4 regions of the Bacillus sp. JJ864 genome follow, and region 2 is predicted to be linked to each of the others. Evidence: riboswitches for the same ligand, from Rfam matches in the RefSeq annotation. Region 2 holds a riboswitch; each other region holds the start of a gene.
What was found. A riboswitch is a leader RNA that binds a small molecule or an ion and turns the genes downstream of it on or off. The one in region 2 is predicted to bind thiamine pyrophosphate.
Positions count from the first base shown of each region.

Region 1 (3,211 bases), on a different contig from region 2:
ATGAGATCAGGTTTAAAACTACTATTGCAAAAAAGACCGTCCTTACAAGTTGTAGGTGAAGCCTCTGATGGACTTGAAGCCCTTCAACTTTACGACATTTTAAAACCTGATATTTTGATATTGGATATATCTATGCCACGCTTAGATGGAATCCAGGTTCTCAAAGAAATTAAATTACGTTATGAACAAGCGAAAGTCATAGCGCTCACCATGCACGAAGATGAGGATTATATAACGTTAATCATGAACGCGGGAGCTTCAGGTTATGTCCCTAAAGCAGCTGTAGATGAGGAATTATACACTGCTATTGATTCTGTTATGGATGGGTACTTATACCTTCGCCCAAAGGAAATTTCAACGATGTTAAAAAGAGTACAAAATGAAACAGAGTCCCGAAATCCTTATGTAATTCTAAGTCCACGTGAACGAGAGGTATTGCAGTATCTTGTTAAAGGATTTTCATTGTCTGAAATTGCTCAAGAGTTAACGATCAGTATAAAAACGGTTGATACTCATAAGACGAGAATGTTGAACAAACTGAATCTTTCTAAGAAAAGTGAACTTGTTCAATATGCGATAAAGTATAATTTAATCAACATGATATAACGGAATGGTGTTTGTGAGAAAAGATATTTTTTCCTTTCATTCATTGAAAGTAGCAGAAAAATCCCGCTTTAGAAAAGCGGGATTTTTGTCTATCTCTTAAATAATTAGAACATCTAAATATTGCTGATTAAGCAATGTTTTTTGTATTTATATAATGCTTATTCACGCCTGTAAATAAGCGCGGTGCTGTTATAAATAAAACGACAAGTAGAACCGCACACAATACGAAAGAACCAATCATTGTAACGCCGTTAAAGATAAAGGAATATAAAACAGCTGATTGTCCTTTTGGTGCATATTGTCCAAAGAAAATAAAGCCAGCAATGAAGTGCCAAAAGTAACGAGCTAAGCTACCAATAAATGTAGCAATAATGATATACGTAATTGTTTTTGCTTTTTGTTTATTGGCAATTGCTTGTTGAATTGGTGCATGAAATAATCCAGCAAAGCCAATAAAGGCAAAGGCGATAAAGTATTCAATAAACGCTTGCACCGGTGTGAAAATAGATGCATCTCCTGCAACAATTTGTAATAACCCCCAAACGAGACCACTTAAGAAACTCGCTTTAAATCCCCAACGGTAAGCAATAATAAAAATTGGAATCATAGCAAATGAGATAGAACCGCCTGTTGGAAGTTTAATAGAGAGCGGCAAAATGTCGATGACTAATGCCAATGCTGCGAGAATCGCTGCCTCTATCATTGCTTGTAAATTTGTGTTACGCATGTAAAAGTCCCCCTATATCCAAGTTACAAAAGAAGAACCATTATCATAGAGGGATGGAAATACACAAATTATAAATCACTACTTATGTATATACGTCTGCACAATTCCTACGTTAGCATTAACTAACAGGTTCAAAGGGTCGGAACAAAGTGTTCCCTCTCAGCAACGAGGCTCCCCCTGTGACAACGAGATTCTTAGATTGTTACTATTATTGTAATAATAATGGTTAAGAATGGCAAATGAAAATAAAAACCCTTTTTTTAGGGAGGGAGAGAGCAACTGGCCGTACATAGCAACGATTTTTATGTTAAATAAGATGGAATTGTACGAAAATAGTAATAAATACACAGCATAGTGTATAGTGTTTTTTCAGAGAGTCATGTTATAATTTATATTGATAATAATTATCGTTATCTTTTTAGGGGGATAATTTATGAACTTAGTTGATATGAGTATAGATGAAAAAGTACGTGTAAAAGATTTACAATCTCTTGATAAATTGTTAAAACGCCGTTTGGCTTCATTTGGATTTTCTGAAGGTTGCGAGCTTTGTGTAAAACAAAAGGCAATGCTTAATGGTCCTTGTACATTAGAATGCCGTGGACAATTAATCTCTATTCGTCATTGTGATGCGAAAATGATAAAGGTGGAATTAGCGTGAACAAGGTTGCTTTGCTAGGAAATCCGAATACGGGAAAAACATCATTGTTTAATGCGCTTACTGGTTCTTATGAATATGTTGGGAACTGGAGCGGAGTAACCGTAGAAAAAAAGATTGGTAAGTTAAAAAATAAGCAAGGAATGTTAATAGATTTACCAGGTATATACGATTTAAATCCTGTATCCCGTGATGAAGGGGTTGTTACACGGTTTTTATTAACAGAAGAGTTTCATCATATGTTAAATATTGTGGACTCCTCTCAATTTGAACGTAATATGCATCTAACATTGCAATTATTAGAATTTGGAAAACCACTTTCTATCGGTTTGAATATGATTGATGTGGCAAAACAGCGCGGGATTATGATTGATGTCAAGAAGCTATCTGAAATGCTAGGTGTAACAGTTATTCCCGTTATAGCAAGAAGTGGAAGAGGCTGCGAGGAATTATTAGCTGCTCTTCATGAAAGCGATAAGGCGGAGCAGAAACCGTTTGTTCTTTCATACGGTAAAACGGTAGAGACAGGAATCCAGCGCGTTATGGAGAAATTGCAGCGAGAAAATGATGAGCATGCAAGGTGGCTTGCGCTGCAATTTTTAGGAAATAACGAAGTGGTAGAGAAAGAACTCACTAAGTCGCATGTATATAACGAACTTGTAGCAATTCGCTCTGCATTAGAAGCAGAATTGGATGTTACGCTAGAGCAGCATATATACGGAGTACGTGCAGCGTATATTGAAAAGTTGAAAACAAATGTGATTCGTCATGAAAAAGAAGGAAGCATTCCTTTTTCGGAAAGAATTGATAAATTAATTACGCATAAAATTTTTGGACTACCGATCTTTTTAGGAATCATGTTTTTAATTTTTCAGGTTACGTTTTCATGGATTGGAACGCCTTTATCGGATCAATTTGATGCATTTGTCGGCGGTCCATTTACAGATTGGGTAACAGCAGGTCTTACGAATATTGGTGCGTCTGATTTCATTCGATCGCTCATTACAGATGGAATTATTGCTGGTGTTGGTGCGGTATTAGTATTCGTGCCGCAAATTTTTGCGTTGTTCTTCTTTATTTCATTACTAGAAGATTCCGGATATATGGCGCGTATTGCCGTTGTAATGGATCGGATTATGGAGTTTTTTGGATTAAACGGAAAAGCGTTTATTCCGATGATTATCGGTTTTGGCTGTAATGTACCAGGCGTTATGGCAGCG
Region 1 is NZ_JBALLY010000156.1:9,998-13,208, reverse strand. Features, by position in the region: gene V7024_RS20790 (response regulator transcription factor) at 1-606, shown strand, start outside; gene thiT (energy-coupled thiamine transporter ThiT) at 734-1,333, opposite strand; TPP riboswitch at 1,420-1,521, opposite strand; gene V7024_RS20780 (FeoA family protein) at 1,767-1,994, shown strand; gene feoB (ferrous iron transport protein B) at 1,991-3,211, shown strand, end outside.
Region 1: another riboswitch for thiamine pyrophosphate. It lies ahead of thiT (energy-coupled thiamine transporter ThiT); the one in region 2 lies ahead of tenA (thiaminase II).

Region 2 (3,211 bases):
GCTCTTCCCACTCCTTTTTCGTACTACAAAGGCCATCATACGTATTCACCGCAATTGGAAAGAATGTAATCAGTACTGTGACAACAACCTTATTCCAAATCGAATAGCCAAACCATAAAACAAATAATGGTGCTAAAGCTGTAATGGGAATAGTCTGTGAAGCAACTAATAGTGGATAAAATGCCTTCTCAGCAAATGTACTCATACTCATCAACATCGCTAACCCAACACCTAATACAATGGAAATAACAATACCGATTACAGTAACAGAAAGCGTTGCTGGTAAATGCACTGTAAGCAATATATCCCGCAAATCCCATATTTTTTGAACAATAGCACTTGGAGACGGCAAAATGTACATTTCATCAAGAATCCGTGCTCCTACTTCCCATCCAATCAGTAAAATTGTAATTACAATAATAGCCGGAACATAATCTACCATTCGTTTCATACAAGCACCTGTCTTTGCAACATGCCAATGAGTTCATCTTTTAATGCCAGCATTTCTGGGCGATGCAAATCTTTTCGAGAGCGCTCTTTCCCAAGCGGCACAATCCGCTCAGTCAATGATGTAATGGGCTGCTCTGTTACGATAAAAATACGATTAGAAAGATAAAGCGCTTCATCAACATCATGTGTAATAAACAAAAATGTTTTTTGCCAATGTTTCCATTGTTCAAACAACCATTCTTGCAGAGATGCCTTCGTTAATGCATCAAGTGCACTAAACGGTTCATCTAATAATAAAAGGTCGCCGCCCGTTAACAACGTACGAATAAAAGATACGCGTTGCCGCATTCCGCCTGATAAATCTTTTGGCTGTTTCTTTTCATACCCTTGCAGTCCAAACTGCTCCAACAGCTCTTGTGCTTTCATTTGTGCCTCTTTTTTCTTCATTCCTTGACATTCAAGAGGCAAAGCTGCATTTTCAATAATGGTTCGCCACGGGAGTAACATATCTTTTTGCGGCATATAGCCAACAGGAGTCGTTCCCTTCACCTCTATCGTGCCGGCATTTTCTTTCTCAAGCCCTGTAATAAGCCGAAACAATGTACTTTTCCCGCAGCCGCTTGGCCCGATAATACTAATGAATTCCCCTTCTTGTACTGCAGTATCAAGATTCGCTATAATCGGTTTCTCATCATACCGAAACGAAACATTATGAAATTGTAGTATGTTCTTGCTCCTCAAAACCCCACATCTCCTTACGATATGCCATATCCCAAAATAAGTATTCAAAACGGCTGGAATATAAGAAAATCTCTTCTAAACGATTTCGTTCTTCTTCTGTTTTCCCTACTGCAATTTCATTACATAAATCAATTAACCATACGCAAAGATTCCCATATTCATCAGAGCTATATCCTTGAATCCATTCACCAAAAAATTCGTGATCGCGCGCTCCTGGAATAGCATTTAAACGCTTTCCAATCTCCCAATAACTCCACATACACGGAAGCAATGCTGCAATTAACTCAGCAAGTGTACCGTTTTGTGAAACGGACATCATATAGTTTGTATATGCTAGATTCATAGCAGACGGCTTTGCTAATTCCATCTCTTCAACAGAAATTCCTAAGCGCTTTGCATATTGTTTATGAATCGTCATTTCCTCATTTAAAATCCCATCAATTTGTTCAGCAAATTTCGCCATCACTTTTGGGTTTGTTGCTTTTACAACACCAATTGCATATAGCTTGGCGTAATCTAACAAATACAAATAATCTTGAACAATATAATATTGAAATCTATCTTTCTCTAACGTTCCATCTCCCATTCCTGTTACAAATGGATGATTATGACTCTTTTCCCAAACAGGTTGCACCTTTTCAAATAGTCTTTCACAAAATGTCATTTCCGCTTCCCCTTCCTGTATATATGTTTCCAAATAAAAAACCACTTCTATATAAGAAGTGGCCACAGCAAACAAAAGAAAAACTCATTTGTTGTTTCCACTTCCCTACGCTAGCATCACCTAGATCAGGTTATAAGGGTTAAGGTTTTTACCTCTCTCAGCTTTTAAGCACCCCTAGTGGTGTTCTATAAAATTTTCAATAAAAAAGTCCCCGTTTCTATGCATAAAGAAACGGGGACATTATTTATATCGTCCAAATTGCTTCCCTACGCTAGCATCATCTAGATCAGGTTCAAGGGTCAAAGACTATAGGTCTTACTCTCAGCTAGCAACACTAGCCCCCCTAGCAGTATATTCATTTAACATAGTCAGTATACCATCACAATATCTCACCCGCAACTCTTTTCATTTCTCCTTCTACCTATCTGTAAGTTCAGAAAAAATCGAATTTCTTCTCGCTCTTTCCATAATAGCTATAAATCTGCTATCCTTTTAGTATATACCCATTTTCACTTTTCGACATTTAAGTCGCTGCTATGCAAAATACATCATGACCGCTACTTGTTTTCTCCTTTTTGTTTAAACCTTGCATGTGGTAGAAAAAGGCCTTGCCCATTTCTATACGCGGCCAAATTCACCACTCTAAAAAGAAAAGTTTTGTAACTTACATATAGAGAAAAAAGCTTTCGTTTGTTTTTCATCCATAAATATGTTACAAACTTAATATCTTCATATTATAATTTAGATTATACCAATTTATCACATAAGGAGGTCTATGAATATATGAATTTAAAAATTGCAACACTAACAGCAACTACTGTAGCAGTTGCCGCTATGCTCCCCTCTATAGCAGACTCTAATGTACATACTGTAGAAGCAGAGCAAACAGCAAAAGCAAACATTGGTTATGTAAAAACGGAAACATTACAAATGTACAATAGCCCGAATGGAACAGACTCTGTTATTGATAACATTACACGTGACACTCCCGTTACTATTCTTGAAACAACAAATGAATGGTACAAAGTTCACACTCACAATAACACTGGCTATGTCAAAAAAGAAGCCATTTCGTTAACCAAACTAGAAAAAAATCAATATATCGTAAATGTAGATGCATTAAACGTTCGCTCTGAACCAAATACACAATCTGAAATTATTACTGTATTACCAAACGGGAAATTTGTTACTGTTCAAGAAGAACAAGATGGATGGTATAAAGTTATACATAATGGAACAAGCGGTTATGTAAAGAAAGAATTTTTATCTAACGCCGATCAGCCATTAGTAAAAGGAATTACTGTACAAGGCGGAAGTTCTTATTTTGTTGCCACTCCAACGTTAAAAATACGCAGC
Region 2 is NZ_JBALLY010000091.1:4,975-8,185, reverse strand. Features, by position in the region: gene V7024_RS15005 (ABC transporter permease) at 1-451, opposite strand, end outside; gene V7024_RS15000 (ABC transporter ATP-binding protein) at 448-1,191, opposite strand; gene tenA (thiaminase II) at 1,160-1,855, opposite strand; TPP riboswitch at 1,941-2,041, opposite strand; TPP riboswitch at 2,102-2,210, opposite strand; gene V7024_RS14990 (SH3 domain-containing protein) at 2,639-3,211, shown strand, end outside.

Region 3 (3,211 bases), on a different contig from region 2:
CTTGATTTAAGAGAGCGAACTGGAGCGACATTTGTCCATCCATTTGATGATGAGCATGTGATTGCTGGACAAGGAACAGTTGGATTAGAAATTTTGCATCAGCTTGATGATGTTGACGCGGTCATTTGTCCGATTGGAGGCGGTGGCTTAATTGCGGGCGTTGCGATGGCGATTAAAGAACAAAAGCCATCAGTGAAAATATATGGTGTCCAGGCGCTAGCATGTCCGAGTATGAAACAATCTTTACAGGAAAAACAAAGGGTGACAGTACAATCAACGCCTACAATGGCCGATGGAATTGCGGTGAAAAGACCAGGTGATCTCACCTTTCAGCTTGTGCAGCGTTATGTAGATGATATTTTCTGTGTGGATGAGATGGAGATTGCGCGGACAATGCTTATGTTATTAGAACGTAATAAATTACTTGTAGAAGGATCGGGTGCTACTTCATTAGCAGCGCTGTTATATGGAAAAGTGCCTGAGCAAGGGAAAAAGATTGTCTCTGTAATAAGTGGCGGTAATGTTGATGTTAATTTTATTTCTCGTATTATTGAACACGGGATGGTGGAAGCAGGACGATTTGTCCATATTTCAACTATGATTAAAGATAAGCCAGGACAATTGCAGCAAGTATTGCAAATTATCACCGATTTAGAAGCAAATGTTCTTCACATTCACTTAGAGAGAATTGGATCGAAAGTATTCCCAGGTTATGCACAGCTTCATCTTTCTCTTGAGACGAAAGATAATGAGCATATTGAGCAAGTGCTAATGGGAATGCGGAAGAAAGGATATAGTATTGAAATCATTGAATAAATATTTAAACAAACGTTTGATTAAAAAGAGCTAGCCCTTATAAAGGCTAGCTCTTTTGTAATTATAACACATTAAAAACGTGATTTACTCTGTTTGTTAACATTATGTTACAAGAGGGTTATTTTGAAATTTTATATTTATATGTACAAATAAGTGGACAAACTAATCTAGATGGTGTAATCTGTGGACAGAGAATTGTTTAATTCTCATAAAACTCCCATATCGTTCAACTCGTTCTCGAGAAAGGCAAACTTGTGGAAACACAAGGTCGCAAAGCTATAGGAGCTAAGGTCAAATAAGACTATGCTAGCCAGTTACCGGACTGATAGGGTTGGTTTAGGCCAATGTTTTTATAACATTGGTCCCTTTTTTTGTGTAAAAATATGAAGAGTAACTTGAGACAGTATTTTTGAGAAGAAAAAAATAAATTTGTTTGTTCATAAAAATAATACGTGCTACAATGAAGACGAATTGAAACAGGGGAGCCGGTATGGCTGAGAGGATGTAACAATACATCGACCCTTAACCTGATCTGGATAATGCCAGCGTAGGGAGTTGTATCAAGAATCGTAGCGACTGTTATTCTATGATAACTTGTATATAAGGCTTTCCTGCTTTTGGGCAGGAAAGCCTTTTCTTTTTATATGAAATTAAAGGAGGAACTTAGTATGTCACAGCAAGTTACAGTTTCATTTTCTGTTGTACCACAAGCAAAACATAAAGATGTATATGCGGTTGTAGATAAAGCGATTGAGGTTGTTCAGCAATCAGGCGTGCGCTATGAAGTTGGCGCGATGGAAACGACGATGGAGGGGGAATTAGACGAGCTTCTTAATATTATTAAACGTGCGCAGCAAGCTTGCATAGATGATGGGGCAGAAGAAGTCATTACTTCTATTAAAATTCACTATCGTCCAAGCACAGGCGTAACGATTGATGAAAAAGTGTGGAAGTATCGTGAAGAGCATGAAAAAACAGAAGAGATCTAACATAGCGATTACGACAATTTGGCTTTTCCTTCTCATCGCAATATGGGAAGGCGCTGTTTCCATATTCCATATTGAACCGTGGATTTTGCCGAAGCCTTCTGCAATTGTACATGAACTGATAGAAATGAAAGATTTATTACTTCCCAATATGGTGCAGACCTTACAAGAAGTTTTCATAGGATTATTTTTTGCAATTATACTTGGAACGAGCATTGCAATAATTATGGATGTAATTCCATTATTCCGTGTGTTAATTAATCCATTATTAGTGATTTCACAAACCGTTCCGATTGTTGTACTCGCACCGTTATTTATTATTTGGTTTGGCTACGGAATGCTGCCAAAAGTAATGGTTGTGATTCTCGTATGCTTCTTTCCGATTACACTTAGTATTTTAGAAGGTTTTCAAACGGTAGATAAAGCGATGCTAAAGTTGCTGCAAACAATGCGGGCAAGCAAGTGGCAAGTCTATCAAAAAGTGAAATTTCCAGCAGTACTGCCATACTTTTTTTCAGGATTAAAAATTGCCGTTACATATAGCGTAATGGGAGCCATTATTGGGGAATGGCTTGGGGCAAGTGAAGGATTAGGCGTTATGCTGACAAGAGCGACGAAATCTTTTTTAACAGCTCGTGTGTTTGGAATCGCTGCTGTTATTGCCTGTGTGACGCTACTCTTGTATTTTATTGTTGAATTTATGGCAAGACTAACAGCACCATGGGTTTACAGAAAGGACGGAGAAAAATGAAAAAAGGGTTAAAAGCGTTATTAGCAGCTTCTTTATTATTTACATTTGCAGGCTGCTCAGCAGGGAAGAAAGAAGAGAGTAAAGAGGAGAAAGTAAAAGTAGTATTGGATTGGTTTCCGAATACAAACCATACTGGTTTATATGTAGCAAAGACGAAAGACTATTATAAAAAACAAGGGCTAGATGTAGAAATTATTCAGCCAGGTGAAAATACGTCTGCTGAACAAATGGTTGCATCAGGAAAAGCTGATTTTGGTGTAAGTTATCAAGAGAACGTAACAACAGCGCGAGTGGAAGACATTCCAGTCGTATCTATCGGTGCTGTTATTCAACATAATACATCGGCATTTGCATCTTTAAAAAAGGATAACATCACATCTCCAAAAGCATTTGAAGGAAAACGATATGGCGGTTGGGGAGCACCAGCTGAAGAAGCTACTTTAAAAACAATTATGGATAAGCATCAAGCAGACTATAATAAAGTGCAAAAGGTTGTACTTGGACAAACGGATTTCTTTAAATCTATTGGCCGTGACGCTGATTTTGAGTGGATCTATTATGGCTGGGATGGTATTGAAGCAAAAAGAAAAGGCATTGAGCTGAATACGATTATGTTAAAAGATTTAGATCCAGCGCTAGATTATTATAGTCCTGTTAT
Region 3 is NZ_JBALLY010000041.1:36,656-39,866, reverse strand. Features, by position in the region: gene ilvA (threonine ammonia-lyase) at 1-816, shown strand, start outside; cyclic di-GMP riboswitch class I at 1,052-1,138, shown strand; TPP riboswitch at 1,285-1,387, shown strand; gene V7024_RS07825 (MTH1187 family thiamine-binding protein) at 1,485-1,805, shown strand; gene V7024_RS07820 (ABC transporter permease) at 1,753-2,553, shown strand; gene V7024_RS07815 (ABC transporter substrate-binding protein) at 2,550-3,211, shown strand, end outside.
Region 3: another riboswitch for thiamine pyrophosphate. It lies ahead of V7024_RS07825 (MTH1187 family thiamine-binding protein); the one in region 2 lies ahead of tenA (thiaminase II).

Region 4 (3,211 bases), on a different contig from region 2:
TTATGACCTTTTGCAAGATCAGCAGCGTGTGCAGCAATTTTATACGTAATGACACCTTCACGAACATCATCTTTGTTTGGCAGGCCAAGATGCTCTTTCGGTGTTACATAGCAAAGCATTGCTGTACCGAACCAGCCGATCATCGCTGCACCGATTGCAGAAGTAATATGATCATACCCAGGTGCAATGTCTGTCGTTAACGGTCCAAGCGTATAAAACGGTGCACCTTGACAAATCTCAAGTTCTTTATCCATATTCTCTTTAATTAAATGCATCGGTACATGTCCTGGCCCTTCAATCATCACTTGGACGTCATGCTTCCAAGCAATTTTCGTAAGCTCTCCTAATGTTTCAAGCTCAGAAAATTGAGATTCATCGTTTGCATCCGCAATCGAACCAGGGCGTAACCCATCTCCAAGAGAGAAGGAAACATCGTACTTCTTCATAATTTCACAAATTTCTTCAAATTGTGTGTATAAGAAGTTTTCTTGATGATGGTATAAACACCACTGCGCCATAATCGAACCGCCGCGTGATACAATCCCTGTTACACGCTTTGCTGTAAGCGGAATGTAACGAAGCAGTACACCAGCATGAATTGTAAAGTAGTCTACTCCTTGCTCCGCTTGTTCAATTAGCGTATCACGGTATACTTCCCACGTTAAATCTTCGGCAATTCCGTTTACCTTTTCAAGCGCTTGATAAATTGGCACTGTTCCAACTGGTACAGGAGCATTTCGGATAATCCATTCACGCGTCGTATGAATATTTTTCCCGGTAGAAAGGTCCATAATTGTATCAGCACCCCAGCGCGTTGCCCACGTCATCTTCTCAACTTCTTCAGCGATAGATGATGAAACAGCTGAGTTCCCAATATTCGCATTTACTTTCACATGGAAGTTACGGCCAATAATCATTGGTTCTGCTTCTGGGTGATTAATATTTGCTGGTAAAATAGCACGCCCTTCAGCGATTTCCTTCCGCACAAACTCCGGCTCCATACCTTCGCGAATGGCTACATATTCCATCTCCGGTGTGATGATCCCTTTACGCGCATAATGCATTTGCGTAACATTTGCCCCGTCTTTTGCACGAAGTGGCTTCCGTCCCATTTGCGGGAATACAGGCGTATGTGTAGACGCTGTTTTCACCCCATCATCTTCCGGCTTCACTTCACGACCTTCATACTCCTCTACATCTCCTCGTTCCACAATCCAGCAGCGGCGCGGCGCCTGCAATCCCTTTTCTAACTCCACTTTGTAATTCGGATCTGTATAAGGACCACTCGTATCATACACACGAATAGCCGGGTTTGGTACACCGTTTGTATCGCTTTGTGCAATCTCACGCATTGGTACTTTCATGCCTTTACGCATACCTTCTACATATACTTTCTTGCTTCCTGGTAAACTTGACTTCAACTCAATTTGCTCAGCTGAAACAGATTGTTTCATCATTTTTCCCTCCCCTGTGTCTTCACTTTTCTTTAGATCCAGCTTCGCCTCCTAGACCCTTCCGTCTAAGAACCTTCCGCACGAGAAAACAAAAAGCGCTTTCTGTGCGAAAGAACCTTAGCCAACGGGTCTAAACAGTCGGCTCCACTTTTCTAGCGACAAGGACGAGAACTAGCGGCTTGCAATGCCAAATAAAAAAGCCAGGTCCATCATAAAGAATAGGACCTGGCAACATAAAGACATTGTTATGTAAAGCCGTCAACTTCCCTCCGCTGGTACGAACCAGATCAGGTCCAAAGGGTTAAGAAGCTTCAACACGCTTCTCTCTCAGCCCAGCTCTATCGGGCACCCCTAGTTTATCACTGATTAAATTTTCACTACGCTCCTATCATACATCATTGTCTAAAAAATGCAAAGATATTTACATTTTTCTTTTTCACTCAAAAAATAGTTATTTCACTTAGTACAAGCAAAATCCACACGTCATACATATGTAATATAAACCGGTATAGGAATATACTTTGTACGGACACTTCACTATAAGAACAGGAGTGAAAGAGTTGATCAGCCTACAATCTACAATAACCATACTCGCTTTTCTCGGAACTATGCTCATCATCTTTTGGCGACCAAAAGGAATGAATGAAGCAATTCCAGCAACAGTTGGGGCAATGATTGTCATTTTAAGCGGCACCGTTTCTTTTGCTGACTTAGGTGATATTAGCTCAAAAATTATTGGCGCTGCTATAACAATTATGGCGACCATTGTTATGGCAATCGTACTAGAGAGTTTTGGCTTTTTTCATTGGTGCGCGGTTCAACTTGCAAAAAAAGCAAAAAGCTCTGGTATTCGCCTCTTTTGGTATACAAATCTTCTTTGTTTTCTCATGACATTATTCTTTAATAATGATGGTAGCATATTAATTACAACTCCCATTTTACTGCTTTTGTTACACCATTTACGACTTACACATGATCAAAAAGTACCTTACTTATTAAGCGGCGCACTCATTGCCACCGCCTCAAGTGCACCGATTGGTGTAAGCAATATTGTAAATTTAATCGCTTTGAAAATCGTCCATATGGATTTATACATGCATACAGCAATGATATTTGTTCCTGCCACTTTAGGCCTTCTTTTTATGGCGTTCCTATTATTCCTCATATTTCAAAAACAATTACCGAAAACGCTCCCGGTCTTACCGATACATTTAGATGAAAATTTCGTCAAAAAATCTTTCCATCCATTGCAGCCAAGGCCCCAAATAGATGCAAATCGTAAGCGAACACGATTTATGTTCGGGATTCTATTATTTGTTTTATGCGTTCGTATCAGCTTGTTTATTGCATCGTACTTTCAATTTTCTATCGCCATCACAGCGGTCATTGGCTCTATTATTTTACTTGGGTGGAGATGGTACAAACTGCGCATTCCACCGATTGACATGATTAAGAAAACACCCTGGTATGTGTTAGTTTTCGCATTTTCTATGTACGTAATTGTATATGGACTTCACAACATCGGTTTAACCGAATTTCTCATTACAAAACTTCATCCACTCATTACCAGAAGTTTATTTCATGCCGACTTTATTATGGGCGGCTTACTTTCTATCCTCTCTAACATCTTTAATAACCATCCTGCCTTAATGATTGGTACGATCGCACTTACCGAAATGGGACTAGATCCGATTACATTGAAAACGATTTATCTTGCAAACATCATCGGTAGCGACATGGGCTCACTACTACTCCCA
Region 4 is NZ_JBALLY010000020.1:101,835-105,045, forward strand. Features, by position in the region: gene thiC (phosphomethylpyrimidine synthase ThiC) at 1-1,454, opposite strand, end outside; TPP riboswitch at 1,702-1,817, opposite strand; gene V7024_RS04535 (arsenic transporter) at 2,018-3,211, shown strand, end outside.
Region 4: another riboswitch for thiamine pyrophosphate. It lies ahead of thiC (phosphomethylpyrimidine synthase ThiC); the one in region 2 lies ahead of tenA (thiaminase II).